4 regions of the Pseudomonas citronellolis genome follow, and region 2 is predicted to be linked to each of the others. Evidence: riboswitches for the same ligand, from Rfam matches in the RefSeq annotation. Region 2 holds a riboswitch; each other region holds the start of a gene.
The links. Region 2 has a riboswitch for fluoride ahead of crcB (fluoride efflux transporter CrcB). Riboswitches for the same ligand answer to the same signal wherever they lie in the genome.
Positions count from the first base shown of each region.

Region 1: another riboswitch for fluoride. It lies ahead of PcP3B5_RS16965 (cation:proton antiporter); the one in region 2 lies ahead of crcB (fluoride efflux transporter CrcB).
Region 3: another riboswitch for fluoride. It lies ahead of crcB (fluoride efflux transporter CrcB); the one in region 2 lies ahead of crcB (fluoride efflux transporter CrcB).
Region 4: another riboswitch for fluoride. It lies ahead of crcB (fluoride efflux transporter CrcB); the one in region 2 lies ahead of crcB (fluoride efflux transporter CrcB).

Region 1 covers NZ_CP014158.1:3,912,241-3,919,560, reverse strand. Annotated here, with positions in the region: gene PcP3B5_RS17010 (glutamine synthetase family protein) at 1-207, opposite strand, end outside; gene PcP3B5_RS17005 (hypothetical protein) at 359-544, opposite strand; gene PcP3B5_RS17000 (MoaD/ThiS family protein) at 721-990, shown strand; gene PcP3B5_RS16995 (WD40/YVTN/BNR-like repeat-containing protein) at 1,008-2,111, shown strand; gene PcP3B5_RS16990 (hypothetical protein) at 2,108-2,371, opposite strand; gene PcP3B5_RS32390 (CatB-related O-acetyltransferase) at 2,591-3,361, shown strand; gene PcP3B5_RS32385 (CatB-related O-acetyltransferase) at 3,440-4,192, shown strand; gene PcP3B5_RS16975 (hypothetical protein) at 4,244-4,501, opposite strand; gene PcP3B5_RS16970 (hypothetical protein) at 4,864-5,280, shown strand; fluoride riboswitch at 5,313-5,374, shown strand; gene PcP3B5_RS16965 (cation:proton antiporter) at 5,511-6,755, shown strand; gene PcP3B5_RS16960 (universal stress protein) at 6,752-7,171, shown strand; gene PcP3B5_RS16955 (HAD family hydrolase) at 7,193-7,320, shown strand, end outside.
Region 2 covers NZ_CP014158.1:2,890,476-2,896,544, reverse strand. Annotated here, with positions in the region: gene PcP3B5_RS31980 (hypothetical protein) at 1-171, shown strand, start outside; gene PcP3B5_RS12820 (MFS transporter) at 206-1,432, shown strand; gene PcP3B5_RS12815 (MFS transporter) at 1,442-2,698, opposite strand; gene PcP3B5_RS12810 (endonuclease/exonuclease/phosphatase family protein) at 2,788-3,588, opposite strand; gene PcP3B5_RS12805 (Chromate resistance protein ChrB) at 3,606-4,148, opposite strand; fluoride riboswitch at 4,328-4,390, shown strand; gene crcB (fluoride efflux transporter CrcB) at 4,536-4,919, shown strand; gene PcP3B5_RS12795 (DUF190 domain-containing protein) at 4,933-5,298, shown strand; gene ppa (inorganic diphosphatase) at 5,295-5,828, shown strand; gene PcP3B5_RS12785 (hypothetical protein) at 5,825-6,069, shown strand, end outside.
Region 3 covers NZ_CP014158.1:1,337,195-1,344,514, reverse strand. Annotated here, with positions in the region: gene PcP3B5_RS06145 (class I SAM-dependent methyltransferase) at 1-574, opposite strand, end outside; gene PcP3B5_RS06140 (sensor histidine kinase) at 654-1,931, opposite strand; gene PcP3B5_RS06135 (response regulator transcription factor) at 1,921-2,604, opposite strand; gene crcB (fluoride efflux transporter CrcB) at 2,777-3,160, opposite strand; fluoride riboswitch at 3,224-3,286, opposite strand; gene groL (chaperonin GroEL) at 3,362-5,002, opposite strand; gene PcP3B5_RS06120 (co-chaperone GroES) at 5,049-5,342, opposite strand; gene PcP3B5_RS06115 (FxsA family protein) at 5,535-6,002, opposite strand; gene PcP3B5_RS06110 (HugZ family pyridoxamine 5'-phosphate oxidase) at 6,067-6,804, opposite strand; gene PcP3B5_RS06105 (SDR family oxidoreductase) at 6,911-7,320, shown strand, end outside.
Region 4 covers NZ_CP014158.1:3,904,669-3,911,988, forward strand. Annotated here, with positions in the region: gene PcP3B5_RS16915 (2-hydroxyacid dehydrogenase) at 1-638, opposite strand, end outside; gene PcP3B5_RS16920 (MFS transporter) at 651-1,928, opposite strand; gene PcP3B5_RS16925 (sugar kinase) at 1,994-2,947, opposite strand; gene PcP3B5_RS16930 (hypothetical protein) at 2,940-3,716, opposite strand; gene PcP3B5_RS16935 (LacI family DNA-binding transcriptional regulator) at 3,799-4,812, opposite strand; fluoride riboswitch at 4,937-4,998, shown strand; gene crcB (fluoride efflux transporter CrcB) at 5,123-5,506, shown strand; gene PcP3B5_RS16945 (DUF190 domain-containing protein) at 5,520-5,864, shown strand; gene PcP3B5_RS16950 (histidine phosphatase family protein) at 6,583-7,209, opposite strand; gene PcP3B5_RS16955 (HAD family hydrolase) at 7,230-7,320, opposite strand, start outside.

The DNA.
Region 1 (7,320 bases), 1.0 Mb from region 2:
ATCCTCCACGTCGTCGCCGTGCAGGGTCAGGCCGAGAATGGTGCTCGGCAAGGGCCGGCCGGACTCGTAGACCGCCAGCAGTTCCTCGCGGTGCAGCAGCTTGCCGCGGGGCACGCCGTTGGCGTCGAGGATGAACAGCTCGACCATCTCGATGTCGGGGTTGGCAGCCAGGAAGGCCTGGGCCTCTTGCACAGGGGCGAATTTCATCGATGTTCTCGCATAGCGCCAATGGGCGCGCTGATGGCCTGCGCGGCCGGGCTGCGGCAGGGCAGGCGATGCAATGGCTACGCCAACTCGCGCAGTGTCGGACGCCTGCGTTCAGCGTAGTTCCAGCAAAGGGGCGGGCGCGGGGCGCCCGTCAGCGTGCGGTGCTATCCGGTGGACGCGCGTGTCGGCAGTGCCAGAGCGCCCAGAAGGCCAGCTCCAGCGGCAGCGAGAGGGGTTGCAGGCGCAGCCAGCGGCAGCGTTCGCGCGGCAGGCGCAGGGGCTCTGCCTGGGAGGCGGAGGCGCTGGCGGCGGCGAAGTGCTGTTGCAGAAGGTGCATGGGTGGCTGCGTGGGGGACGATGCCCGGAGACTCGCACAGGAGATGGGTGCTTTAAATGTGAATCTAGTTGAACTCACTTGAGCGAAATCGAAACTGATTGCCGCCCGGTCGATCCGCGCCGCCAGCGCCGGCCCTGCCGCCTAAACTGAGCGAAACCCGTCACGCCGCGCAGCCCATGGCCCATATCGTCTTCGCCCCGTCCATCCAGCGCCACGTCGAAGTGCCCGAGCAGGACCTGCCCGGCGCCACCCTCGGCGGCCTGCTGGAGGGCGTGTTCGCCCGGCATCCGCGCCTGCGCGGCTACCTGCTGGACGACCAGGGTGGCCTGCGCCGGCATGTCACCGTGTTCATCGACGGCCTGCGCCTGCGCGACCGCCGGGGCCTGGGCGACGTGGTGGCGGACGACAGCGAGGTATACGTGGTGCAGGCGCTGTCCGGCGGCTGAAACCCGGAGGAGGGCAGATGGAAGACCGACTGCTGGTGGCCACGCGCAAGGGCCTGTTCAGCTTCCTGCAGGATCGCGGCACCTGGCACGAGGCGGGCCAGGACTTCCTCGGCGAGCCGGTGAACATGCTGCTGGCCGACCCCCGCGACGACACCCTCTACGCCGCCCTGGACCTCGGCCACTTCGGCTGCAAGCTGTGGCGCAAGCCCTGCGGCGGCGACTGGCAGGAATGCGCGGTGCCGGTCTACCCGCCGCAGCCGGACCCGCTACCGCCACCGGCCGAAGGCGAGGCCCCGCAGGCGCCCTGGAGCCTGCAGCTGATCTGGTGCCTGGAGACCGGCGGCACCGACCAGGCCGGCACCCTCTGGGCCGGGACCATCCCCGGCGGCCTGTTCCGCAGCGACGACCATGGCGACAGCTGGACGCTCAATCGCCCGCTGTGGGACCGCCCCGAACGCGCCCGCTGGTTCGGCGGCGGCTACGACTGGCCGGGCATCCATTCCATCAGCGTCGACCCGCGCGACAGCCGCCACCTCACCGTCGGGGTGTCCTGCGGCGGCGTTTGGCAGAGCCACGACGAAGGCGCCAGCTGGCGCAACACCACCGCCGGCATGTACGCCGACTACATGCCGCCGGACCTGCGCGAGGAGGGCGCCATCCAGGACCCGCACCGCCTGGTGCACTGCCCGGCGCGGCCGGACCGGCTGTGGGTGCAGCACCACAACGGCATCTTCGTTTCCAGCGATGGCGGCGCCCACTGGCGCGACGTGCCGGCGCAACCGTCCAGCTTCGGCTTCGCCGTGGCCGTGCACCCCACGCGGCCGGACACCGCCTGGTTCGTCCCGGCGACGAAGGACATCTGCCGCATCCCGGTGGCCGGGCGATTCTTGGTCAACCGCACGGAGGATGGCGGCCAGAGCTTCCAGGCCCTGGACCACGGCCTGCCCCAGGGTCCGTGCTACGACCTGGTGTACCGCCACGGCCTGGCCGTGGACGACGACGGCGAGCGCCTGGCCATGGGCTCGACCACCGGCGGCCTGTGGTTGTCGGAGGACGGCGGCGAGCGCTGGGAATGCCTGTCCGCGCACCTGCCGCCGATCTACTGCGTGCGCTTCGGCTAGGGCTGCCCGTCGCGCTCGTCCTGCTTCTGGTAGTGCGCCAGGATCATCCGCGCCGGGATCAGCGCCGCCAGGCCCAAGGCGCCGCACAGGGTGATGATGCTGGTGGCGGTGGGGTCTTCCAGGCTGTCGCCCAGGGCCGCCAGGCCGATGGTCAGCAGGATCATCACCAGGCCGAACCATTGCGCCATCTGCGCCCAGCGCAGCAGCATGGCGCGGCGCGCCTCGTGCAGGTGGAAATCCGGGTGGCTGTGGTGCCGCATGCTCGTATCCTCCTCTTGTTCTCGCACCAGCCTACGCCGCTGGCGGCGTCGGCGGCGGCGGCCGGCCGAGCGGTAGGCGCTGGGGGCGCTTTCTTCGCGTGAGAGCATCGCTCGCAGTTGACCGGTTGCGCCGCGCTGAAAACTTCGGCGCAGGCCTGCCATGTACGCACAGGTACAGTAAAATGCCGGCCCCCTTACAAACGGCAAGGCCCGACCTTCATGTTCAAGACCTGGCGCGACAGCTACTGGAAACGTTGGCTGGAACGGCACGATACCGAGTTCCGCAGCGGCGTCAGCCAGCTGGGGCGCAGTAAGCGCCTGATCGTCGAGGCCCCCGCGCGCATCGGCGAGGCCGATTTCAAGCTGCGTGACCAGGAACTGCACATCGGCGCCTTTGCCGTATTGCGCAAGACGCTGTTCCACCGCGTGTCGCACATCGGCCGCTATGTCACCACTGGCCAGGACTCGCGCGTCGGCCTCGGCGCGCGGGCCCACCCGCTGGACTGGCTGAGCACCAACTCCGTGCAGTACGAGCCGGGCTTCTTCGACCGTTTCGACGCGCCGCGGCTGCGCTACGAAAGCGTGGGCGACAGCGATACCTGGATCGGCAACGACGTCTTCATCGGCGAGGGCGCGGCAGTGCTGAGCGGGGTGAAGGTCCACGATGGCGCCGTGGTGGCCGCTATGTCGGTGGTGACCCGCGACGTGCCGCCCTATGCCATCGTCGCCGGCTCGCCGGCGAAGATAGTGCGCTACCGTTTCGCGCCGGACATCTGCGAACGCCTGCAGGCCAGCCGCTGGTGGGACCTGGCGCCGCAACAGGTCGCGGCCCTGCCGATGAACCGCATCGAGGACGCCCTGGAGCGCATCGAGGCCTTGCGCGCCAGCGGCGAGGCGCAGGACGCGCTATTCCCCCGGGTGGAAATACGCCGCCAGGGCTGCCGCGTGCTGGCCGGAGGGCAGGGCGCCGCCACCACGGCCGCCGCGTGATCCATTTCGAGCGAACCTTGCAGCCATCCCGCCTGTCAGAGGTCCGTATCGGAAAACATACAAAGGATCACGGACCCCATGTTGAAGCGTTGGCGCAACAGTCACTGGAAGCACTGGCTGGAAGGCTACGACATCGAATTCCGCAGCGGCGTCAGCCGCCTGGGGCGCGGCAAGCGCCTGTTGGTCGAGGCGCCGGGCAGCATCGGCGAGGCGGAGTTCAAGATCTACCGGGACGAGATGCACATCGGCGCCTTTTCCACCATCCGTGCCACCAGCTTCCACCGCATTTCGCACATCGGCCGCTTCAGCTCCACCGGCCAGCTCTGCCGCATCGGCCTGGCCGCCCGGGCGCACCCGATGGACTGGCTGAGCACCAGCTCGGTGCAGTACGAGCCGGGCGTGTTCGACCGCTACGACACGCCGCGCCAGCGCTACGAGGACACCGACGCCGACACCTGGATCGGCAACGACGCCTTCATCGGCGAGGGCGCAGTGGTGATGAGCGGGGTGAAGATCCACGACGGCGCCGTGGTGGCCGCCATGTCGGTGGTGACGCGCGACGTGCCGCCCTACGCCATAGTCGCCGGCTCGCCGGCCAAGGTGGTGCGCTACCGCTTCCCGCCGGACATCTGCGAGCGCCTGCATGCCAGCCGCTGGTGGGACCTGGCGCCGGCGCAGATCGCCGCGTTGCCGTTGCAGCGCATCGAGGAGGCGTTGGAGCGTGTGGAGGCCTTGCGGGCCAGCGGCGAGGCGCGGCCGCCGATCTATCCGAACATCGAAATCCGCCGCCAGGGCTGCCGCCTGCTGTCCGAGGGGCCGGCCAGCTCGTGAAGCGCGGGGCGGCACTGCTGCGCCGCCCCGCACGCAAGCGCCCAGAGGCGCTCAGCTCCGGCTCTGGGCCAGTCGGTAGAGTTGCCGCGCTTCCGCCGCCATCGGCAGCAGGGCCGAGACCAGTCGGGCCTGGCCTTGTACCAGCGGCATTTCGTCGGGGCAGTCCGCCAGCAGGCAGAGCAGGTCTTCCAGGGCTATCAGGCGACGCTCGGCGGCCTCGTACAGATGCTCGGCGGGGGCGCTGGCGTCGACGAACAGCACGTCGTCGTGGGGTTGCGAGAGGGTGGTGACGGGTTGCAGGTCAGTCATGGTGCGCCTCCAGGGTGTGGAGGGCGAAGTACGGATAGTGCATGTTCCATTGCTCCTGAGCGGGATCAAGAGCCGCCTCCCGGAAAAGGGAGGCGGACCGTACGGGGGTAGGATACCGCAGCAAAGGAGACGGCAGGCCCGAAGGCCTCCCCGGACGGCCCGCCATGGAACGTGAGTGCATACAACGATGGACCGACTGCTCTCACGGCTACGACGCACCACCCTTTACTGCGGGATCCTACCCCCGACCACAACAAGGTTGCGGCAGGGCGGAATCTATCCAGCGCCCTCGTAGGACCTCAAGGCGATTTCAGCGTGGGAATTTTCACGAAGGGTAGCGGCGCGGAACCGGCCGAATCGCTATGCTCGACGCCATGAACGGCCAGCTCCCCCTCCGCCAACCCTGCCCGCCGGGCGCCTGCGATTGCGGGCGCGAGGCGCTGCTGGCCGAGCCCCATGGTGACATCCGCATCCTCCTGCTCACCCGCCAGGAAGAGCAGCGCCTGGTACAGCGCCTGGAACAGCTCAAGGACCTGGCCGACCTGCAGCACATGCAGCAGCGCATGTACGAACAGCTCGGCCTGCGCCTGAGCATCGCCCCCGGCTTCAACGAGGTGCGCAGCATGCGCGGTCTCGACATCCGCATCGCCGCGCAGCCCGGCCTGTGCCGCAAGACTCGCCAGGCCATCCCCGCGGCCATCCGCCGGGGCCTGGAACGCACCCCGGAAATCGCCTGGCGCCTGCTCGACTCCTTCGACCTGCTGGGCGGCAGCCACTAGGGGCGTGCATTTTCCCAAGGCTTTGCTAATGTCGTTAGGCAGGAGATGGCATTCCTCCTCTAACCGCCCCCCGGCTGATGATGCCTACGCATAACCCTTCATGGGCGGCGTAGGCATTGTTCTGCTGTCCATGGTTTGCCCGTGGACAGCGAACATGCCCAACCCATCCCGTTCCGCCGCTTTTCCTCTTGCGCTCCGCGCCGTCCCCCGGCTTCAGCGGAGCCGCCGCCATGACTGAGATCTGGGCCCAGGCCGCCCTGTGGCTGGGGCTGGCGCTGCTGGCGACGCTGGTGTCGATCTTCCTGCGCATCGCCACGGCATTGTCGGAAATCGTCGTGGGGACCATCGCCCAGCTGATCATCGGCGCGCTGCTGGGCATGGCGGTGCTGCAGGGCGACGCCAGCTGGATCAAGTTCCTCTCCGGCGCCGGGGCCATCCTGCTGACCTTCCTGGCCGGCGCCGAGCTGGACCCGAAGGTGTTCCGCACGCATTGGAAGCAGGCCACGGTCATCGGCCTGGTCGGCTTCGTGGTGCCCTTCCTCGGCTGCGCGGCGCTGGCGCGCTGGGGCCTGGGCTGGGACGCGCAGGCCAGCTGGCTGGCCGGCATCGCCATGTCCACCACCTCGGTGGCGGTGGTCTACGCGGTGATGCTGGAGTTGGGGCTGAACACCAGCGAGTACGGCAAGATCGTGCTGGCCGCCTGCTTCGTCAACGACCTGGCCACGGTGATCGCCCTGGGGCTGATCTTCGCCCCCTTCACCCTGAAGACCGCCGGTTTCGCCGGGGCCCTGGTCCTGGCCGCGCTGTTGCTGCCGTGGCTCACCCCGCGCTTCTTCCGCCGCTTCGGCGGCCGCCCTTCGGAGCTGGAGGCCAAGTTCCTCATGCTCTGCCTGTTCGGCCTGGGCGCGGCGGCGACCTGGGCCGGCAGCGAGGCGGTGCTGCCGGCCTACCTGATCGGCATGGTGCTGGCCGGCACCGTGGGCAAGGACCACGCGCTGATCCGCCGCCTGCGCACCCTGACCTTCGGCCTGCTGACGCCGTTCTACTTCATCCGCGCCGGCTCGCTGGTGTCGCTGCCGACCCTGGCCGTCGCGCCCGCGGCCTTCGTGCTGCTGTTGCTGGTGAAGATGCTCAGCAAGCTGGTGGGCGTGTACCCCACCTGCCTGGTCTACGGCTCGCCGCGCCGGGAGGGGGCCTACACCACGCTGCTGATGTCCACCGGGCTGACCTTCGGCACCATCTCGGCGCTGTTCGGCCTGGCCCACGGGCTGATCGACCAGGGCCAGTATTCGGCGCTGGTGGCCGCGGTAATCGGCAGCGCTGTGGTGCCGACGCTGATCGCCAACGCCTTCTTCCTGCCCCGGCACCTGCTGCCCAAGGGCGACCCGCAGGAGGAGGGCGCCGCCCCGCCGGCAGAGCCCGCGCGCCACGACGACTTGCGCCCGCAGACGCGGCGCAGAGGAGGTGAAGCATGATCAAGCGCATCCTGGTGGCCTACGACGCCTCCACCGCGGCGGAGCTGGCCCTGAACTTCGCCAACGAGCTGGCCGAACGCTTCGGCGCCGGCCTGCACATCCTCTCGGTGGCGCAGCCGCCGGAGTTCGGCGACGAGGTGGAGACCGAGGCGGTGATCGAGCGCTCCCGCGCGCATTTCCACCACGCCTTCAAGCTGCTGGGCTACAGCCGCCTGCCGGTCGAGGAACGGCCGACCACCCACGTCTCGGTGGGCCGCCCGGCCGAGCAGATCGTGCGCTACGCCGAGGAGCACCACATCGACCACATCGTCATCGGCCACCGCGGCCACTCGGGCTTCGAGCGCTGGCTGCTGGGCTCGGTGGCGCGCCAGGTGATCGACCACGCACCCTGCGCGGTCACGGTCATCCGCGGCTGAGCGGGCAGGGGAGGAAGCGACATGCTGCAGATCGACATTCCCGGGCTGGGGAGCTTGCAGTTGAAACACATGATCTGTGACTACAACGGCACCCTGGCGGTGGATGGCCGGATGATCGACGGGGTGGCCGAGCGCCTGGAGGCACTGGG
Region 2 (6,069 bases):
CAGCCCTTCTCCTCCCCCCACCTCCACAACTTCGCCGACAGCCTGTACCGGGAACAGCCCGAAGATAGCCTACTCCTCCTTGTCGAACGCAAGGACGACGGCGGGAGGACCTTTCGCATCGTCGAGGGCACCCCGTTGGCGATAGCATCCGGCACCGACCTGTATGCGTAAGTCTTCAGCGAGCCAGCCTGAGCCCGGACCCGGCGTGGCCTCGCAGCCATCCGGCGGATCGCAGCGTGCCGCCCTGCGCTTCATCCTGCTGATGGGCGTGCTGAGCTTCTTCGCCGACTTCACCTACGAAGGCGCGCGCAGCAGCATCGGGCCGTACCTGGCGACGCTGGGGGCGACAGCCACCATGGTCGGCGTGGTCACCGGCCTCGGCGAGTTGCTCGGCTATGGGCTGAGGCTGGTGTCGGGCCGGCTCGCCGACAGCACCGGGCAGTTCTGGCCCATCAGCATCGTGGGTTACCTGCTGCAGATGAGCGCCGTCCCAGCACTGGCCCTGACCCACGACTGGCCCAGCGCCGCCGCACTGATCGTGCTGGAACGGGTCGGCAAGGCAGTGCGCAACCCACCACGCGACGTGATGCTGGCCCAGGCCGCCAAGCAGGTCGGAGGCTACGGCTGGACGTTCGGTATCCACGAGGCTCTCGACCAGTTCGGCGCCATGCTCGGCCCCCTGCTGGTGGCGGCGGTACTCGCCCGCCAGGGGGACTACCGCAGCGCCTTCGCCCTGCTGCTGGTGCCGGCCGCGCTCAACATCGGCCTGGTGCTGCTGACGCGCTGGCTCTACCCGCGCCCCCAGGACATGGAGAACGAACCAGGCAACCCGGCGCAACACAACGGCCTGCCACGCACCTACTGGTTGTACTTCTGCGCCGCCCTGCTGGTGGCGGCCGGTTTCGCCGACTACCCGCTGATGGCCTACCACTTCAGCCGCACCCACAGCGTGCCCACACAGTGGATAGCAATCTTCTACGCGGTGGCGATGGGCGTGAGCGGCTGTGGCTCCCTGCTGTTCGGCCGCCTGTTCGACCGTTACGGCTTCAAGGTGCTGGTCGGCCTGACGCTGGCGAGCAGCGCCTTCGCCCCGCTGACGCTGCTCGGCGGCTTCTGGTGCGCACTCTGGGGAGCGGCGATCTGGGGTATGGGCATGGGCGTGCACGAATCCATCATCCCCGCCGCCGTCGCCCCCATGGTGCCCAGCACCCGCCGTGCCTCGGCCTTCGGCCTGTTCACCGCCGGCTACGGCATCGCGTGGTTTGCCGGCAGCAGTCTCATCGGCATCCTCTACGATCACTCGCTGGCGGCGACCGTGGCGTTCTGCGTGCTCAGCCAGTTGGCAGCCGTTCCAATCCTCTGGTACGTCGGCCAGCAGATCGGGAATCTGGCCCCAGGCGACGACCGCTACTCGCCACCAGCACCACCGTAGCAAGGCCCCTCAACGTCCGGCAGTACCGGACATCCGCGCCAACGCTCCAGTACCGGCGATCATCAGTACCGCCGCCAGCAGAAAAGCGAGTACGGGCGAAACGGAGGTCCAGAGCAAACCGACAGTAGCGCTCGAAACGAACTTCGCCGTACCGTTCACCGTGCCGAGCGCACCGTAGCTCAGAGCCAGTGTTTCCGGCTCCACCATGTCGGCGGTCACGGTGGACTCCAGGGCCTCCTGCACCGACACGTATAGGCCCGCAACGGTGAAGAGCAGCACCAGCAATGGCACGCTGTCCAGCCGCGACCAGAAGGCCAGTGCTGCCAGCAACGCCGTCAAGCCCCCCAGGGCATACCCTGCGACAAGCACCGGTAGCGAGCCCAACCGATCCGCCAACACACCGATGGGATAGGACGTCAGGACCTGGACCAGGTTGCGCCAGACATACAGCAGGCCGGCGACCTGAGCCGCCTGGACCACACCCAGCGTGCTGCTGAGCAACTGCGTGGCGGCGAGTATCAACAGGCTGTGACTGAAATCACCGACGCCGAACAGACCGACCGCCCCGAGGTAGCGCTTGAAGCGCAGAGGCAGACCCTTGAGGGTCTGGAAGAACTTCAGCTCGGGGTTCGCGGAGTGCTGCGGATCCTTGACCAGAGTCAGGAACGCCAGCACGGCAAGGACGCCGGGAATAACGCTCAGCCACAGCACCAGCCGGAAGGGGCCGCTCGCATCGCTCCAGGGGAGTTGTTGAGCCCACCCCAACAGGACGACGCCAAGCAGCGGGCCGATGACTGCACCCAGCGTATCCATCGCCCGATGGAAACCGAAGGCACGGCCTCGGGTATCGGCGGTCACCGCCTGGATCACGATGGCATCGCGCAGCGGACCGCGCAGCCCCTTGCCGAACCAAGAAACCAGCCGGCCGACGAGGATCAGCGGCCAGCCTAGCGCCAGGGCCAGCAGCACCTGCCCGACCGGCGTCAGCCCGTAGCCGACCAGGACCAGCAGTTTGCGATGCCCCAGTTTGTCGGCGATGTAGCCGGAGAACATCTTCGTGTAGGCAGCCAGAGCGTCGGCGATCCCCTCGATGGTACCCAACGCGGCGGCAGGCACCCCGAGCACCGCCAGGAACCCTGGCAGGATCACGGTGGTCGTCTCGTAGCAGAAGTCGCCCAGGGCGCTGGTCAACCCCGCCCCCGCGACGGTTCTGTTGAGCCAGGTCGATCGACTTGTACTGCTTTGAGGGATGTCGTTTTTTTCCAAGGGGCGTTCTTGAGACTGGCTCATCATGCGATCTCGATGGTAAGGAGCACGTAATCCCAGCCGCTGCACTAACGTCGGCGGAATCATGGTCAAATCTCGAATGTCGCCAGGACCGGATAGTGATCGGAGGCACTGTCGGTGGCAGGTGTACGAATCACTTGATAGCCGACGGCCCTACTGGCGAGGGCTGGTGTAGCCAGAACGTAGTCACACCGCATCTGCGCGAACTCGGCGTTGGTGTATGCCGCCGTTGGTACCGTGGGTGTCGGCGCTGGCTGGAGAAGGTGCCCTACATCGACCCAACCAGCCGTTTCGAGCGTTGCAAGTACCGTCCTGTCAGCGTGACGCCCATCTCCGGCGTAGCGAATACGGTGATGGGCAGCCAGCAGATCGAATCCCTGCGGCTCCGGATCATGCGGAGACGCCGAGTTGAAGTCCCCTGCAAGGAGCCGATACTCACCGGGGATGGCCTGCACGGCCAGATAGGCAGCCTCACGGCGCCTGACATCCACGCCATTCGGGCACAAATGAACACTCGTCAGATGCAGGCTTTGCTCGATCCCGGGCAATGCCACCCTCAGAGACGCAACGCTGTGATGAAAGTTGGACGGATCGCTCTCGAACGAGAGCGGCCTCAGAGGTTGCCGAATAAAGATCGCAAGATGCTGCCCTGTCCTTGGAGCCAGGGCCAAAAAGCCTCGCATCTGAAACAGGTGCTCCATGTCATACAACCAGTTCCCCCCGTTCGCATCGAATCCACGGGCCTCCTGCATCAGGAAGACATCGGGTTCCAGCTCCCGCACCAAGCCGATCTGTGCCGCGGCCCGACGGGCATCGGCACCGTCACGGCCGGCGAATAGGGTGTTGTACGTCAGCACTTTCAACTGCATGGAGCACCTCTTTCAGGTCATCGGTTTTCGTCCTGCGCCTCGAACACGCGCTGGGCGTAGGTATCCAGTAAGGTTTCGCAGTGCTGCAGGCGCTGCTCCGCTTCCACTAGCAGTGGCGCGCCGTAGAAATCCAGCTTGCGGATCTTCTCCAACCAGCTCTGCAGCTTCTTCAGGTCGACGTCGTTCTCTTCCAGCTCGGCGTAGGTGAAGTGGCAGGCCGCGGTTTCCTTGGCGATCTCCGCCTCGAAGTCATCGCACTTGTCGAGCAACTCGCGGTATTCCTCGTCACGATCGGCCTTGAAGCGGCCGACGACCTTGTCCTCCTGCAGCCGGTCCAGGGCGACCGTTTCCAGGATTACCGAGTCACCCGCCATGGCATCGATCTCATGCTCCAGCATCTTCAGCTGGCGCACGTGTTCGTCGTTCTTGGGCAGCAGGCACACACCGTTCTGCAGGTACACAGCGCCCATGCCCTTGAGCTTGCGCCATAGCGCTATGCGCTTCTTGGCGGGCTCGGAAGGGACCTTGTAGGTGAGGAGGAGCCAGTTCTGGTTCGTCATGACGTGCAATCCTAATGTTACGACCGTTACATTTTAAAGGAATGAAAAAATATAAGCTTATGGTTACAGCTGGAGAGAAAGATAGAAACGGATTTTGTCCAGCTTGACGACATGAGGGGGTTGTACACCTGCGATCGGCCACCTAGGGGGTTTTCCCGGAAGAGGTAAAAATGCTAGTTTCCGCGGCAGGAGATGGCATTCCTCCTCATAACCGCCCTCGTGCTGATGATGCCTACGTGAACCCTGGACAGGGTGCGTAGGCGCGCGACCTGTCTTTCCCGCCATCAAGGACAGGACCGTGAAGCCAGCCTCCCATCTCGTACGCACACATCTTCCGGCATCACCCACTTCCGCCTGGCAACATCTCCCCTGTGGAGATCGCTCGGCATGCTGAGATCCATTGTCGCTATCGCCCTGGGAGCATCGCTGGGTGCCTTACTGCGCTGGATTCTCGGCCTGCAGCTCAACGCCCTATTTCCCACCATCCCGCCAGGCACCTGGGCTGCCAATCTCATCGGCGGCTACATCATCGGCATGGCCGTGGCCTTCTTCGCCGCCAACCCAACGCTCAGCCCCGAGTGGCGCCTGCTGATCGTCACCGGCTTCTGTGGTGGTTTGACCACCTTCTCGACCTTTTCCGCGGAAACCATGGCACTGCTCCAGACCGGCCGCATGACCTGGGCGGTGGGTGCCATCGCTATCCATGTACTGGGCTCGCTGCTGGCCACTAGCGCGGGATTACTGAGCTACTCCCTGTTCAACGGACGCTGATGGAGACGCAACCATGCAAGGCTACTTAGTCACGCTATTCACCCAACAAAGCCGCCAGCACGGGGGCAAACCTACTGCCGACTGGCTGATCGAGCTTTCGCAAAGCATGAACATCAAGGGCGCCACTCTGGTGGTGGGCGCTGAAGGCTACGGCCATGCCGGACGGCTGCACTCTTATCATTTCTTCGAACAGGCCGACCAACCGATGGAAATCTGCCTGGCCGTCTCCGAGGAAGAGTGCGAACGTCTGTTCGAACGTCTGGAGGCCGAGGACCTCGCCCTGTTCTACGTGAAGACCCCGGCGGAAATGGGCACCGTGGGCAAACACAAGGCCGAGCGCGACAACCCCCACCTGGCGATTACGGAGACCACGATATGAGCTTCACCGACCTCCCCGCCGGCAAGGACGTCCCGGACGACATCTATGCCGTGATCGAGATTCCGGCCAACCACGCGCCGATCAAGTACGAACTGGACAAGACCAGCGGCCAACTGTTCGTCGACCGCTTCCTCAGCACGCCGATGTTCTACCCGGCCAACTACGGTTTCATTCCCGCCACCCTAAGTGAGGACGGCGACCCGCTGGACATCCTGGTCGTCGCCCCCTGCCCGGTTGCGCCCGGTACGGTATTGCGCTGCCGCCCGGTCGGCGTGATGTACATGACCGACGAGGCCGGACCGGATGCCAAGATCATCGCCGTGCCCCACGACAAGCTCAGTCCCCTGTACAGCAACGTGCGCCAGTGCAGCGACCTGAGCGATCTGCTGCTCAAACAAATCCAGCACTTCTTCGAGAACTACAAGACCCTCGAACCGGGGAAATGGGTGCGCATGGAACGCTGGGGCAGCCTGGACGACGCCCGCGAGGAAATCCGCAAGGCGGTGGCGGCCTATGGAGAGGCGCATTGAGCAAGGTTTTCTCACTGGCTGTACCCCGGACCGGGCGGCACCTGCCCGGCCTGATGGAGGCCGGCTACCTGCTGGCCGGACTGCTCGCCGGCAGGCTCTTCGCCCAGTCGCCCCTCGGCCTGGCCGGGTTGGTCCTGCTCGGCATGCTCCTGGCCTGGCTGCTGGTGCAACGGGCCGCGCCCGGCCGCCGCCAGCTCGCCGGCGTGCTGTACTTCTGCGCCGGGGTCGCCGCATGCTCCGC
Region 3 (7,320 bases), 1.6 Mb from region 2:
CGATGCTGCGGGCAGGAATCACGAAGCGGTTCTGGTACGCGTGCTTCTTGCGCCCTTCCTCGGCGCGACGGCGTTTCCAGGCCTTGAAGTTGCCGTCGACCCACAGCGAGAGGATCACGCTGTCGCGGGTCACGCGGTGGAACTCGCGCAGCATGGTCATGCGGTCGCTCGGCTCACCGATGTGGTGCATCAGGCGCATGCTGAAGATGCTGTCGACGGCGTTGTCCGGCAGATCGATGGCGAACGCCGAAGTCTGCAAAGGTCGCACGCGTTTGACAACCTCCTCCGGCTGGCCGGCGCAGGCCACGGCGATCATGTCGGCGGAATTGTCCGCGCCGATGATCACCCGGTTGTCCTTCTCGGCCAGCATCGGCCAGAAGCGCCCGGCGCCGCACGGCAGGTCCAGCACCAGGTTCGGCTGGCCGGCCAGCTTGAGTGCCTGGCGGGCGATCTGGACATCGCGCCAATGGGAAAGTTTCCGGGACAGCCCACTGCGATGCTTGCGCAGGTAGCGCTCGGCATGCTGACGGTCGTACTTCTGGGAAAACTCAAGCTCGACGGGCTTGTCGCTCATGATGGGGTTCCTGCTCATTTTTTATACGAAACTAAGGGTGATTCTGTATCCATGCGGTCATGCGCATGTGAAAAATTCGTCAAGGCTCGCCCACCAGGCGAACCTCGAAACGGCATCCGTGGGGCTGCGCCGGCGTCAGGCCGACTTCCCAGCCTTCCGCCGCGCAGATTCGCTTCACCAGCGAAAGGCCCAGGCCAAGGCCCTCGCCGCGCTGTTGCGGGCCACGGACGAAGGGCTGGAACATGCGTTCGCGCTGCTCCTCGGGGATGCCCTGGCCGCTGTCCTCGACGACGAAACCGCTGTCGGTCAATTGCAAGCGGATATGTCCGGCGTCCGTGTAGTGCATGGCGTTGCGCAACAGATTGCTCATCACCGAGCGCAGGAAAGCCGCGTTGTATTCCTCCGGCGGCACGCCCTGCACCTCGTAGATCAGCTGCAGCCCCTTGGCCTCGATGGGCCCGCGCCATTGCCCGGCCAGGTCGTCGGCGATGCGCTGCAGGCCGGCCCGCGGGGCGATGTCCAGTTCCTTGGTGCGCGAGCGCGCCAGCATCAGGAAGGTCTGTACCAGGTCGCGCATTTCCTCGCTGGCGCTGGCGATCCGCGCCAGCTGGGTGCGTGCCTTCGGGCTCAGGCCCGGTTCCTCGGCAAGCAGTTCGCTGCTGGTGGCGATCACCATCAGCGGCGTGCGCAGTTCGTGGCTGACGTCGCTGGTGAACAGCTTCTCGCGGGTCAGCACCTGGTGCAGTTGGCCGATCGCATAGTCGAAGGCCTCGGCCAGTTCGCCGACCTCGTCGTGGGCGTAGTCCGGCGCCAGCGGCGGCGCCAGGTCCAGCAACTGGTCGCGGTGGCGCACCTGGCGCGCCAGGCGCACCACCGGCTCCATCACCTTGCGCGAGAGCAGCCAGCCGAGCAGGCCGGCCAGCGCCAGGCTGAGCACGTAGCCGGTCACCACGGCGGCGTACAGCACCTGCTCGCGCGCCTCGAAATCGCTCTGGTCCTGCAGCAGCACGTAGCGGCGGCCGTCGGTGTCGCGCACCAGCGCGTGGAACGACAGCTCGCCGTCGAACACTTCGTGGAAGCCCGACTCCAGGCGCCGCAGCGCCGGCGGCATGGCGTAGATGCCGACGCCGTCGCTGACGAAGAAGCGCATGCCGGGGTCCAGCCGCGGGCCCCTGCCGCTGTGCAGGTCCTCGTTGATGATGCGGTCCAGTTCGCCGCCCAGGTCACGGGAGATCAGGCGTTCCTCGACCACGTGCACCACGCCGACGATGCTCAGGGAAAACAGGCCGCCGACCAGCGCGGTCATGAACACGAAGGCAAAGACGATCCGGCGGGAAAGGCTCTGCCTATACTCCATTCGTTTCCTCCGCCAGGCGGTAGCCGACACCGTGGACGGTGTGCAGCAACGGCAGGGCGAAAGGCTTGTCGATCACCTGGCGCAGTTGGTGCACGTGGCTGCGCAGGCTGTCGCTGTCCGGGCAGTCGTCGCCCCAGACGGCTTCCTCGAGTACGTCGCGGCGCACCACGTGGGGGCTCTTCTGCATCAGCACGGCCAGCAGCTTGAGGCCGATGGGGTTGAGCTTGAGCGCCTTGCCGGCGCGGTTCACTTCCAGGGTGTCGAGGTTGTAGCTCAGGTCCGCCACCTGCAGTTCGCGGCGGCCGCCGCCCTGGGTCCGGCGCAGCACCGCCTCGATGCGCGCGGCCAGCTCCGACAGGGCGAAGGGCTTGAGCAGGTAGTCGTCGGCGCCGGAGCGGAAGCCTTGCAGGCGGTCATCCAGTTGGTCGCGGGCGGTCAGCATGATCACCGGGGTGTCGCGCCGCGCGTCTTCGCGCAGGCGCCGGCACAGGGTGAAACCGTCCAGGCCGGGCAGCATCACGTCCAGGACGATCAGGTCGTAGTGCGCGGTGGCCGCCAGGTGCAGGCCGGACAGGCCGTCCTGCGCGCAATCCACCGTGTAACCCTTGAGCCCCAGGTAATCCGCCATGTTGGCCAGGATATCCCGGTTGTCTTCCACCAACAGAATCCGCATGTTCCTCTCCGCTTTGCAGGGCACCCTAGACTAGCTCGCTTAATTGGAACTTAAGCGTCTTTGACGTTTTTTTCACAAAGCGCCAGGCCGCGCCAGCCGGGGCGTGAAGGGGATCGCGGGAGAGGTGTCGCGAAGAGTCGCGGGGGCGAACTCGCAGCGCCCCCGCGGCGGTTCATCTGCCCATCAGCCAGTTGCCGGTGAACAGGCCGAGCAGGGTCATCGCCAGGGAGCCGCAGACATGCACGGCGACCGCGCCCATGGCCCAGGCCAGGCGGCCTTCCTGCAGCAGGGTGACGACCTCGGCGGAGAAGGTCGAGAAGGTGGTCAGGCCGCCGCAGAAGCCGGTGATGATCAGCAGCCGCCACTCCGGGGCGATGCCCTGGGCGCTGGCGAAGTAGGCGACGGCGACGCCGATGATGTAGCCGCCGATCAGGTTGGCGGCCAGGGTGCCGGGAGGGACGTTGGGCATCAGGCTGTTCAGCTTGAGGCCGAGGTACCAGCGCAGCAACGCGCCGATGGCGGCGCCGAGGGCGATGGCGAGAACGGGTTTCCACATGATCCTGTCCTTGAGGGGCTTTCGGACAGGCCGCAGGCGAACGCCTACGCGCCTGGTCCAGGTAAATGCGTAGGCATCATCAGCCACGGGGGCGGTTGAAGGAGGAATGCCATCTCCTGCGCGGCACATCTTGGCACAAAGGGCCGGAAACGAAAAAGCCCCGCCGAAGCGGGGCTATTTCTCAGCCTGGGGCCGGGAGGCTTACATCATGCCGCCCATGCCACCCATGCCGCCCATGTCCGGCATGGCCGGAGCGGCCTTGTCGTCCACCACTTCGGCAACCATGGCCTCGGTGGTGATCATCAGGCCGCCGATGGAGGCAGCGGCCTGCAGGGCCGAACGGGTGACCTTGGCCGGGTCCAGGATGCCCATCTCGATCATGTCGCCGTAGACACCGGTAGCGGCGTTGAAGCCGAAGTTGCCGGAGCCTTGCTTGACCTTGTCGACCACCACGCTCGGCTCGTCGCCGGCGTTGGCGACGATCTGGCGCAGCGGGGATTCGACAGCGCGGCGCAGCAGGGCGATGCCGACGTTCTGGTCTTCGTTGTCGCCCTTCAGGCCTTCGATGGCCTGCAGTGCGCGCACCAGGGCCACGCCACCGCCGGGGACCACGCCCTCTTCCACCGCAGCGCGGGTAGCGTGCAGGGCATCTTCGACGCGGGCTTTCTTCTCTTTCATCTCGACTTCGGTGGCAGCGCCGACCTTGATCACGGCAACACCGCCGGCCAGCTTGGCCAGGCGCTCTTGCAGTTTCTCGCGGTCGTAGTCCGAGGAGGTCTCTTCGACCTGCTTGCGGATCTGGGCGACGCGGGCCTCGATGTCGGCCTGGGCGCCGGCGCCGTCGATGATGGTGGTGTTTTCCTTGTTGATGGTCACGCGCTTGGCGTTACCCAGGTGCTCCAGGGTGGCGCCTTCCAGGCTCAGACCGACTTCTTCGGAGATGACGGTACCGCCGGTCAGGACGGCGATGTCCTGCAGCATGGCCTTGCGGCGATCGCCGAAGCCCGGGGCCTTGACGGCGGCGACCTTGACGATGCCGCGCATGTTGTTGACCACCAGGGTGGCCAGGGCTTCGCCCTCGACATCCTCGGCGACGATCAGCAGCGGACGGCCGGCCTTGGCGACGGCTTCCAGCACCGGCAGCATTTCGCGGATGTTGGAGATTTTCTTGTCGACCAGCAGCAGCAGCGGGTTTTCCAGCTCGGCCACCATGGTGTCCGGCTTGTTGATGAAGTAGGGCGACAGGTAGCCGCGGTCGAACTGCATGCCTTCGACGACGGACAGTTCGTTTTCCAGGCCCGAGCCTTCTTCTACGGTGATGACGCCTTCTTTACCGACCTTGTCCATGGCTTCGGCGATGATCTGGCCGATGGATTCGTCGGAGTTGGCGGAGATGGTGCCGACCTGGGCGATGGCCTTGGAGTCGGCGCACGGCTTGGCCAGGTCCTTCAGCTGGGCGACGATGGCGATGGTGGCCTTGTCGATGCCGCGCTTCAGGTCCATCGGGTTCATGCCGGCGGCAACGGCCTTCAGGCCTTCGTTGACGATGGCCTGGGCCAGGACGGTGGCGGTGGTGGTGCCGTCACCGGCGGCGTCGTTGGCCTTGGAGGCAACGTCTTTCACCAGTTGGGCGCCCATGTTCTCGAACTTGTCCTTCAGTTCGATTTCCTTGGCGACGGACACGCCATCCTTGGTGATGGTCGGTGCGCCGAAGGACTTGTCCAGCACCACGTTACGGCCTTTCGGGCCGAGGGTGGCCTTGACGGCATCGGCCAGGACGTTCACGCCGACCAGCATTTTCTTGCGAGCGGAATCGCCGAATTTGACTTCTTTAGCAGCCATGTTCTGTTTCCTCTAAATCGAATTCAGTGGGGTTGGGGCGGACTGATCAGTCTTCCAGGACGGCGAGGATCTCGGACTCGCCCATCACCAGCAGTTCTTCGCCGTCGACCTTGATGGCGTTGCTGCCCGAGTAGGGGCCGAACACCACCTTGTCACCCACTTTCACTGCCAGAGCGCGAACTTCGCCGTTGTCCAGCACGCGGCCGGCACCGACGGCGACGACTTCGCCACGGTTCGGCTTCTCGGCGGCGGAACCCGGCAGCACGATGCCGCCTGCGGTCTTGGTTTCTTCCTCGCTGCGACGGATGACGACGCGATCATGCAGAGGACGAAGCTTCATAGTCGTAACTCTCCCAAACAGTGGTTTACAACGGCCGGATCGATGTCCGGCAGGTTTTGTTGAAGCCGGCTTCGCCGGTTTGCGGCCCGACGGGCGAGCCGCGTAAGACAGCCTGTCCGAATGACAGGGACCTTGCGGTGCCTGCTACATGAGGTCGTCGTGGGGCATTTCAAGGCCGTGAAGAAAAAATTTTCAGCGCAGACGATCGTTGTCGCGGCGTTCGAACTCGCCCTCGATCACGTTCGGCCCATGCGGGCCGCGGGATTGCGCCGACGGGTCGCCGGCGAAGGCGCGGCGCCGCTCTTCCTGCTCGCGCATGCGTCGGCGCAGGCCGCCCAGCAGCAGGCTGCGGGTGAACGGCAGCAGGCAGAGCAGGCCGATGACGTCGCTGATGAAGCCCGGCAGCATCAGCAGGGCGCCACCGACGGCGATCAGCAGGCCCTCGAGCATTTCCTGCTCGGGCATCTCGCCGCGGGACAGGCGCTCGCGGGCGCGCCACAGGGTGGCCAGGCCGGCCACGCGCAGCAGCGCCGCGCCGAGGAAGGCGCCGGCGATGAGCAGCAGGAGGGTCCAGCCCACGCCGATGACGCTGCCGACCTTGATCAGCACGGCCAGTTCGATCAGCGGGAAGAGCAGCAGGAAGAACAGGGTAACTCGCATTTCAGGGGTCCTTGGCGGGGCGTCGGCCCGGATATTCAGTAGTTGGCGCCGACACCCGCCTATTTCAAGCCTGGATCACCTCGGTACCCGGCCAGGCCTGCGCCCGCGCCAGTTGCACCAGCGCCTGGCGAACCTCGCCGGGGTTGGCGCAGGGCGCCGGGAACGGCAGCCAGTGGAGGATGGAGCCGACGCGCAGATGGAAACCTTCCGTATCGATTCCCGCCAGCTCCGGGGCCTCGCCCACCGGCAGGCCGGCCAGCTCCAGGTAATGCACGATGGCGTTGGCGTGGTCCTGGTTCATGTGCCCAACCATGCCCCGCTCCACCTCGCCGACGAAGGGGTTGGCCAGCGGCACGCTGTCGGCGCCCAGCCAGTGGATGTCGCCGAAGCCGCCGATGAAGCGCCACTGCACCGGCTGCAGCACCCAGAAGTCGAAGTCGTGGGCCGTGTGGTAGTCGCGCGAGCCGGGGAAGAAACGGTAGTAGCGCTCCGCCGCGGCCTCGATCTCCTCGACGTCCTCCAGTTGCCGGGCCTCGGCCAGCAGGGTCAGGCGGCCGGCGGCCTGGATGTCGTCGGCGCCACGCTCGCCGACCAGCAGCGAGCACTTGGCATCGGCCTGCAGGTTGTGGGTGTGCTGGGCGATCCGGCTGATCAGGATCAGCGGCCGGCCGGCGCCGTCCAGGCAGTATGGAACCACCGAGCCGAAGGGGTAGCCCGGCCACTTCTTCGACTGGGTGGAAAGCACTGCCCGGTATTCCTTGAGCAGCAATTCTCGGGCATTCTTGGCAGCTTTCACGCTCACCTTATGACTCCTCGCTAAGAATCCGTCGCAAACGGACGGGCACAGAAAATTCGTTCACCGTTGCCGGCGAGGCCAATCACTCGACATTGCCGTGGGGATTCCAACCATGCAATTGCAAGACAAGGTCATCATCATCACCGGCGGCGGCCAGGGCCTGGGCCGCGCCATGGGCGAGTTCCTCGCCGCCAAGGGAGCGAAACTGGCGCTGGTCGACCTGAACCAGGAGAAACTGGACGAGGCCGTCGCCGCCTGCAAGGCCGCCGGCGGCGACGCCCGCGCCTACCTGTGCAACGTGGCCAACGAGGAACAGGTTAGCCACATGGTGGCCCAGGTGGCCAGCGACTTCGGCGCCATCAACGGCCTGGTGAACAACGCCGGCATCCTGCGCGACGGCCTGACCATCAAGGTCAAGGACGGCCAGCTGAGCAAGATGAGCCTGGCCCAGTGGCAGGCGGTGATCGACGTCAACCTGACCGGCGTGTTCCTCTGCACCCGCGAAGTGGCGGCGAAGATGAT
Region 4 (7,320 bases), 1.0 Mb from region 2:
TCGGCACTCAGCGGCACGCACAGGCAGACGAAGTCGGCCTCGCCCAGCAGCGCATCCAGCGACAGGTGGCGCGCGCCGTAGCGGGCCTCCACCTCCGGCCGCGGCCGCCGCGCGCTGTACAGCACCCGCATGCCGAATCCGGCCTGGGCGCGGCGCGCCAGGGCCTCGCCGATGCGGCCCATGCCGACGATGCCGAGGCTCTTGCCATGCACGTCGCAGCCGAACTGCGCCGGGCCGATGCCGGCCTGCCAGTGCCCGGCGCGGATCCAGCGGTCCAGCTCGGCCACCCGCCGGGCGCTGGCCAGCAGCAGGGCGAAGCCGGTGTCGGCGGTGGTCTCGGTGAGCACGTCGGGGGTGTTGGTGAGCAGCACCCCGCGGCGCTCCAACTCGGCGATGTCGTAGTTGTCCACGCCCACCGAGACGCTGGAGACCACCTCCAGCTGCGGCGCCAGGTCCAGCAGCCCGGCGTCCAGGCGCAGGCTGGCGCCCAGCAGGCCCTGGGCGCCGGGCAGCGCCGCGCGCAGGCGGGCCAGGCCGTCGGCGGCCGGGTCCTCGATCAGGGTCACCTCGGCGTGGGCCTGCAGGCGCTGCATCAGCGCGTCGGACAGGCGCTTGTAGAGGACGATGCGTTTCTTCATGGTCGGATCTTCCTAGTGGCCCAGCGCCGGACGAAGGCGCTCGGCTTTCTGCGAGGGGTTGAGGATGGCGGTCAGGGCGACGGCCGCCAGCAGCGCGCCGCACATGAACAGGTAGGAGGCGCCGGGCCCGCCGGTGGCGCCGTTGAGGTAGCCCACCAGCCAGGAGCCGGAGAACGAGCCCAGCGCGCCCATGCTGTTGATCAGCGCCATGGCGCCGCCGGCGACGTTGCTCGGCAGCACTTCCGGGACGATGGCGAAGAACGGCCCGTAGGGCGCGTACATGCAGGCGCCGGCGATCACCAGCAGCGCGTAGGAGGCCCAGAAGTGCTGGCTGCCCAGCGCGTAGGAGCCGTAGAAGGCCAGGGCCGCGACCAGCAGCGGCGGCCAGACGAAGCGCTTGCGCTTCTGCAGGCGGTCCGAGGCCCAGGACACCCCGAGCATCGCCAGCACCGCCACCAGGTACGGCAGCGCCGACAGCCAGCCGGCGCTGACGATGTCCAGGCCCGAGGCCTGCTTGAGGATCGACGGCAGCCAGAGCACGAAGCCGTACACGCCGATGCTCCAGCAGAAGTACTGCAGGCAGAGGACGATCACCTTGGGCGAGCGGAACGCCTCGCGGTAGTTCTTCACCGGCTTGATGCCCTGCTGCTCGGCGGCCAGGGCGCGCTGCAGCGCGGCCTTCTCGGCCTCGTCCAGCCACTTGGCCTGGGCCGGGCGGTCATCCACCAGGCGCCACCAGATGAAGGCCCAGAGCACCGCCGGCAGGCCCTCGATGATGAACATCCAGCGCCAGTCGAACTGGCTCACCAGGTAGCCGGAGAGCACCGACATCCAGAGGATGGTCACCGGGTTGCCGAGGATCAGGAAGGTGTTGGCCCGCGAGCGCTCGGCGCGGGTGAACCAGTGGCAGAGGTAGACCAGCATGGCCGGCATCACCGCCGCCTCCACCACGCCCAGCAGGAAGCGGATGCCCACCAGCAGATAGACATCGCGGACCATGCCGGTGAGCGTGGCCAGGCCGCCCCAGAGGATCAGGCTGGCGAAGATCAGCTTCTTCACGCTGCGCTTCTCGGCGTAGATGGCGCCGGGCACCTGGAAGAAGAAGTAGCCCAGGAAGAACAGCGCGCCCAGCAGCGAGGACAGCGCCGGGGTGATGTTCAGGTCCTCGGCCATGCCGGAGGCGGCGGCGAAGCCGTAGTTGGCGCGGTCCAGGTAGGCCAGGCTGTAGGTGACGAAGACGATGGGCATGATGTGCCACCAGCGGCGTGGGGCGAGTCGGTCGATCTGCATGGCATTTCTCCTGAGCTTGTTGTTCTTGTCGCAACAGGTGCCGGCCGGGCCGGCGGTTTCGGGGTTCAGGCGCGCAGGCGGGCGTCGTGGGCTTCGAGTTCGTGGCGCAGGGGCAGGCCTTCCATGTCGCCGCGCGACTGCACCGCGCGGCTGCCGCACCAGTTGCCGCGGGCCACCGCGTGGCGCAGGTCGCAGCCTTCCAGCAGGGCGCTGATCACGCCCACGGCGAAGGCGTCGCCGGCGCCCACGGTGTCCACCACCCGCGCCACCGGCTGCGCCGGCACCACGCCTTCGCGGCCGTCGGCATCGCGGAAGTAGGCGCCCTCGGCGCCGAGCTTGATGGCCACGCATTCCACGCCCTGCTCAAGGTAGAAGCCGGCGATGGCCTCGGGCGACTGGCGGCCGGTCAGCAGGCGGCCCTCCTCCAGCCCCGGCAGCACCCAGTGGGCCTTGGACGCCAGGGCGTTGATCTCGCGCACCATGGTGGCGCGGTCCGGCCACAGCGAGGGGCGCAGGTTGGGGTCGAAGGACACGCTGCGGCCGGCGGCGCGCATGGCGTCCAGCAGTTGGTGGGACAGCTCGCGGCAGCTCGCCGAGAGCGCCGGTACTATGCCCGTGGCGTGCAGGTGGCGGGCGCGCAGCAGGCCCGGGCGCAGCAGCGCCGGCGACATGCGGCTGGCCGCGGAGTTGCGGCGGAAGTATTCCACCCGCGGGTCGCTGCCGTCGTCGCAGCGGGCCTTGAGCTGGAAGCCGGTGGGATGCTGCGTGTCCACTTCCACGCCGTCGCAGTCCAGGCCCTCGCGGCGCAGGCTGGCGAGCACGAAGCGGCCCAGGCTGTCGTCGCCCACCCGGCTCAGCCAGTTCACCCGCAGGCCCAGGCGCGCAAGGCCAATGGCCACGTTGCTGTCGGCGCCGGCGATGCGCTTGCCGAAGCCTTCCACCTCGGCCAGGTCGCCGCACTGCTCGGCGACGAACATGGCCATGGTCTCGCCGAAGCAGAGCACGTCGTGTTCAGCCATGGCGCACCTCCGCGGCGCGGCCCAACTGCGCCAGTTGCGCGACCTGCTCGCGGGTCAGGCTGGCCAGGTCGTCGCCGGCCAGCGGGTATTCGATGGCGCGCGGCACGCCGGGGGCGAAGCGCGCCAGCAGCGCCTCCCACTCGTCGAGGTCGGCGGGCTGCGGTGGTATGGCCACCAGGCGCCCGTCCTCGCGGCGGCGCACCGCCTTGCAATGCACGTAGCGCACCCAGGGCCCGAGCAGGCGCGCGGCCTGCTGCGGCGACTCGCCCTGCCAATGCCAGTTGCCGATGTCGAAGGTCATGGCCAGCGGCAGGCCCAGCTCGGCGGCGCGGCGGAAGCAGCGCAGCAGCGGCTCGACGCGGCCGCCCTGGGCGGTCTGGTCGTTCTCCACCAGCAGCGCCGGCCCCTGCGCCAGCAAGGGGCGCAGGGCCTCCAGGTCGCATTCGTCGCGGTAGTGGCCGAGGGAAACCTTCAGCGCCACGGCGCCGGCCTCCCCTGCCAGGCGCAGGCGTTCGGCCACCGCCGGCTCCAGGCTGGCGTCGGCGCGCCACAGCTCCAGCGGCGCCGAGTACAGGCTTTCCAGGCCCTGGGCGGCGCTGGCCGCGGCCAGGGTGGCGGCATCGGGCAGCGCGTCGAAGAGTTCTTCGCGCCATTCGACGCGGCTCGCGCCGGCCTCGGCCAGCAGCGCCAGGTAGGCGGCCTGGCCCCGCTGGCGCACGGCATCGGCGCCGAAACTGGACAGGCTGATGGATACGGGGTTCGCGTGCATTGTTCTTGTCCTTCTCGTTCAGCCGGATGAAACCGGTTTCATTTCTGACCGAAAACCATCGCGGCGCCGCGCCGCCCCGGTTTCAGCCGCGTGCTGGGGTGGAGCCTCTGACGATGAGTTCGGCGCGCAGGTCCAGACGCCGCGCCGGCAGCGTGGCGCCCTGCAGGCGTTCCAGCAGGCACTGGAAGGCCGCCTGGCCGATGCGTTCGGTGGGTTGGGCCAGGGCGGTGATGCCGCCGCCGACCAGGGGGTACCAGTCCAGTTCGTCGAGGGCCAGCAGGCCGACGTCGTCGAACAGGCGCACGCCCATCTCGTGCAGAGTGCGGGTGGCGCACAGGGTGGCCACGCCGTTGCAGGTGAACAGCGCCTGCGGGCCGTGCCCGGCGCCGGCGAGGAAGGCGGCCAGCTGCCCGCGCAGGTCGCCGCCGGTTTCCAGCACCTGGCCGCGCAGGCCGGGCCGGCGGGCGATGGAGGCCTGGAAGGCGGCCACCCGCTCCTGCCGCGAGCTGGTGCCGTCCAGCGGCTCGCTGACCGCCAGGATGTCGCGGTAGCCGCGGGCCTGCAGGTGGTCCAGGGCCTGCTCCACGGCATCGGCGTTGTCCAGCCCCACCAGGTCGGAGCGCAGCTCTTCCAGCTGGCGGTCCACCAGCACCATGGGCAGCTCGCGGGCCAGGCTGGCCAGCTCGCCGGCATGGTGGCCGAGGGTGTTCACGATCAGGCCTTCGACGTTGTACGACTGCAGCGCTTCCAGGTGCAGGCGCTCCTGCTCGTCGTCGCGGTCGGTGTTGCACACCACCAGGCTGTAGCCGTGCTGGCGGCAGGCGGTCTCCACGCCGTGCATCACGGCGATGGAGTAAGGGTTGCGGATGTCCGCCAGGAGCATGCCGACCAGCCGCGTGCGGCCGCGCTTGAGGCCGCTGGCCATGCGGTTGGGGCGGTAGCCGAGCTGCTCGATCACCGCCTCGATGCGCTGGGCGGTGGCGTCGGCGAGCAGTTGCCGGTCGCCGCCGATGTAGCGCGAGACCGTGGCCTTGGAAACGCCGGCAGCACGGGCCACCTCGCTGATGGTGATCCGCCCGCGGGCAGGCGGCAGCATGTCGTTCACCCTTTCGATCCTTTTGTATGCGCTTCTGCGGGAAGGGTTATGAAACCGGTTTCAATAAATCAGGGATGAAGTCTGTCGTCAAGCGCCGGCGGACGCAACGGGATTCTGCTAGGGTTGAAACCCAGGAGATGGCATTCCTCCTTTAACCGCCCCCGTGCTGATGATGCCTACGTGAACCCTGGACAGGGTGCGTAGGTGTGCGTCCTGTCCTTTTGCAAAAGGACAGGACCGTGACCGCAACACCCCACCCATTCCCCTCCCCCGCATCGCCCGTACCCTCTTTCCATGGGGGCTCGCCGGCATGTTGAAATCCATCCTGGTGATCGTCCTCGGCGGCTCCATCGGCTGCCTGCTGCGCTGGTTCCTCGGCCTGCAGCTCAACGCCCTGTTCCCCACCATTCCGCCGGGCACCTGGGCCGCCAACATGATCGGCGGCTACGTCGTCGGCCTGGCCGTGGCCTTCTTCGCCGCCAACCCGAGCCTCAGCCCGGAATGGCGCCTGCTGCTGATCACCGGCTTCTGCGGCGGCCTGACCACCTTCTCGACCTTTTCCGCGGAAACCTTCTCGCTGCTGCAGACCGGCCGCGTGGCCTGGGCGCTGGGGGAAATCGCGGTGCACGTCGTAGGTTCGCTGCTGGCGACCGCCGCGGGCGTTCTAACCTACACATTGCTGGGCGCACGCTGACGGAGGCGCAATCATGAAAGGCTACCTGGTGACATTCTTCACCCAACAGAGCCGCCGCCACGGCGGCAAGCTGATCACCGACTGGATGGTCGACCTGGCCCGGGGCATGAAGCTCAAGGGCGCCACCCTGGTCGTCGGCGCGGAAGGTTTCGGCCACGCCGGGCGGGTGCACTCCTACCACTTCTTCGAACTGGCCGACCAGCCGGTGGAAATCTGCCTGGCCGTCACCGAGGACGAGTGCGAGCGCCTGTTCGAACGCCTGGAGGCCGAGGACCTCGCCCTGTTCTACGTGAAGACCCCCGTGGAAATGGGCACCGTGGGCAAGCGCAAGGCCGACCGCGACGCTCCTGCCAGCTGACGCTTACGCAGATCCGCTGGACATCCAGGTCGTTACCCGCGAGGAAACCCACGAATCGGTGGCGTGCACGCCCACTGGCAAGGCACCGACTTCCAGGCATTGAGGTGCTCACTGCTTTCGTAGGCGCGAAGCGGCGCCCTGTTCTTGCTCGCGAGCCGTGTTTACCGTTGGCGATGGCGCATTGGGTTGATTCCGGCCCCTCACCCCAGCCCTCTCCCGGAGGGAGAGGGGGCCGTTCGGAGCGGGCGGAGACTTCGGAGTCATCCTGATACTGCGCCGTTGGCTGTGCCACCGGGACGTCCGGCGTGGCCGGCGAATCCAATCGCGGACGGAGTCCGCTCCTACGCCCGAGGTTCCCTGGAGCCGCCGAGGTGCTCTTCGTAGGAGCGAGCTTGCTCGCGAACGGGCGTAGGTGTCTGGTTTAAGAGCGCCCTCTCCCCAGCCCTCTCCCTGAAGGGAGAGGGGGCCAGACCGTGCCGAGATAAGGAGTGGTTTCAGCCGGAAACCACCTTGCTTGCCGGCTGACTCGGGAAAACCAGACCGCACCGAACGGTCCCCTCTCCCTTCAGGGAGAGGGTTAGGGAGAGGGAAAGGCGTCCAGCCAAAACACCGCAACCACAGGTGAGCACCGTTCGCGAGCACGAAAAGCCGTGCGTCCTGGAACCGTAGGAGCGGACTCCGTCCGCGATTATCCGCCGTTGAAAACGGCCTCACCCCTTCAGCCTTCAGCCTTCAGCCCAACCAGATGATAGGTCTCATTGATCCGATACAACGTAAACACCTCATCCTCAACGCCAATCTCATTGACGCAACAAGGCTCCTGCTTCAACCGCCAATACCGCGCCAACGGCAACCCCAGCGCCTGCAGCAACAGAACCCGATTGATACTGTCATGCCCCACCAACACCAGCGTCTGCCCAGCGTGACGTCGCAGCACCTCACGCAGCACCCGGGTACCCCGGGCCAGCACGTCGGCCAGGCTCTCGCCATCGGGGATGGCCGCCAGGTCCGGCGCCTCCAGCCAGGTGCGGTGTTCTTCCGGCCAGCGGGCGCGGACTTCATCGTGGGTCAGGCCCTGCCACTGGCCATAGTCGGTGTCCGCCAGGCCTTCCAGCGCCTGGGCCGGGGCACCGGTGGCCTGGGCGATGGCGGCGCCGGTATCGATGCAGCGCGACAGCGGGCTGGTGTAGATGGCCACCGGCTGCCAGCTTTCGGCTATGCGCCGCGCCACCGCCTCGGCCTGGCGCCGGCCCAGGGCCGACAGCGGCAGTTCGGCGCGGCCGCGGAAGCGTTCCGGGGCGATCCAGTCCACGTGGCCATGGCGGGTCAGAATGATCCTGGTCATCGTCCTGCTCCTTCGAAGGTTCAGCAGCGCAGGCTGGCGATAATGCGCTGCGGGTGGGTCAGCATATCCAGGGCCGAGAGGATGTCCAGCGCCACCAGGTCCGCCGAGCCG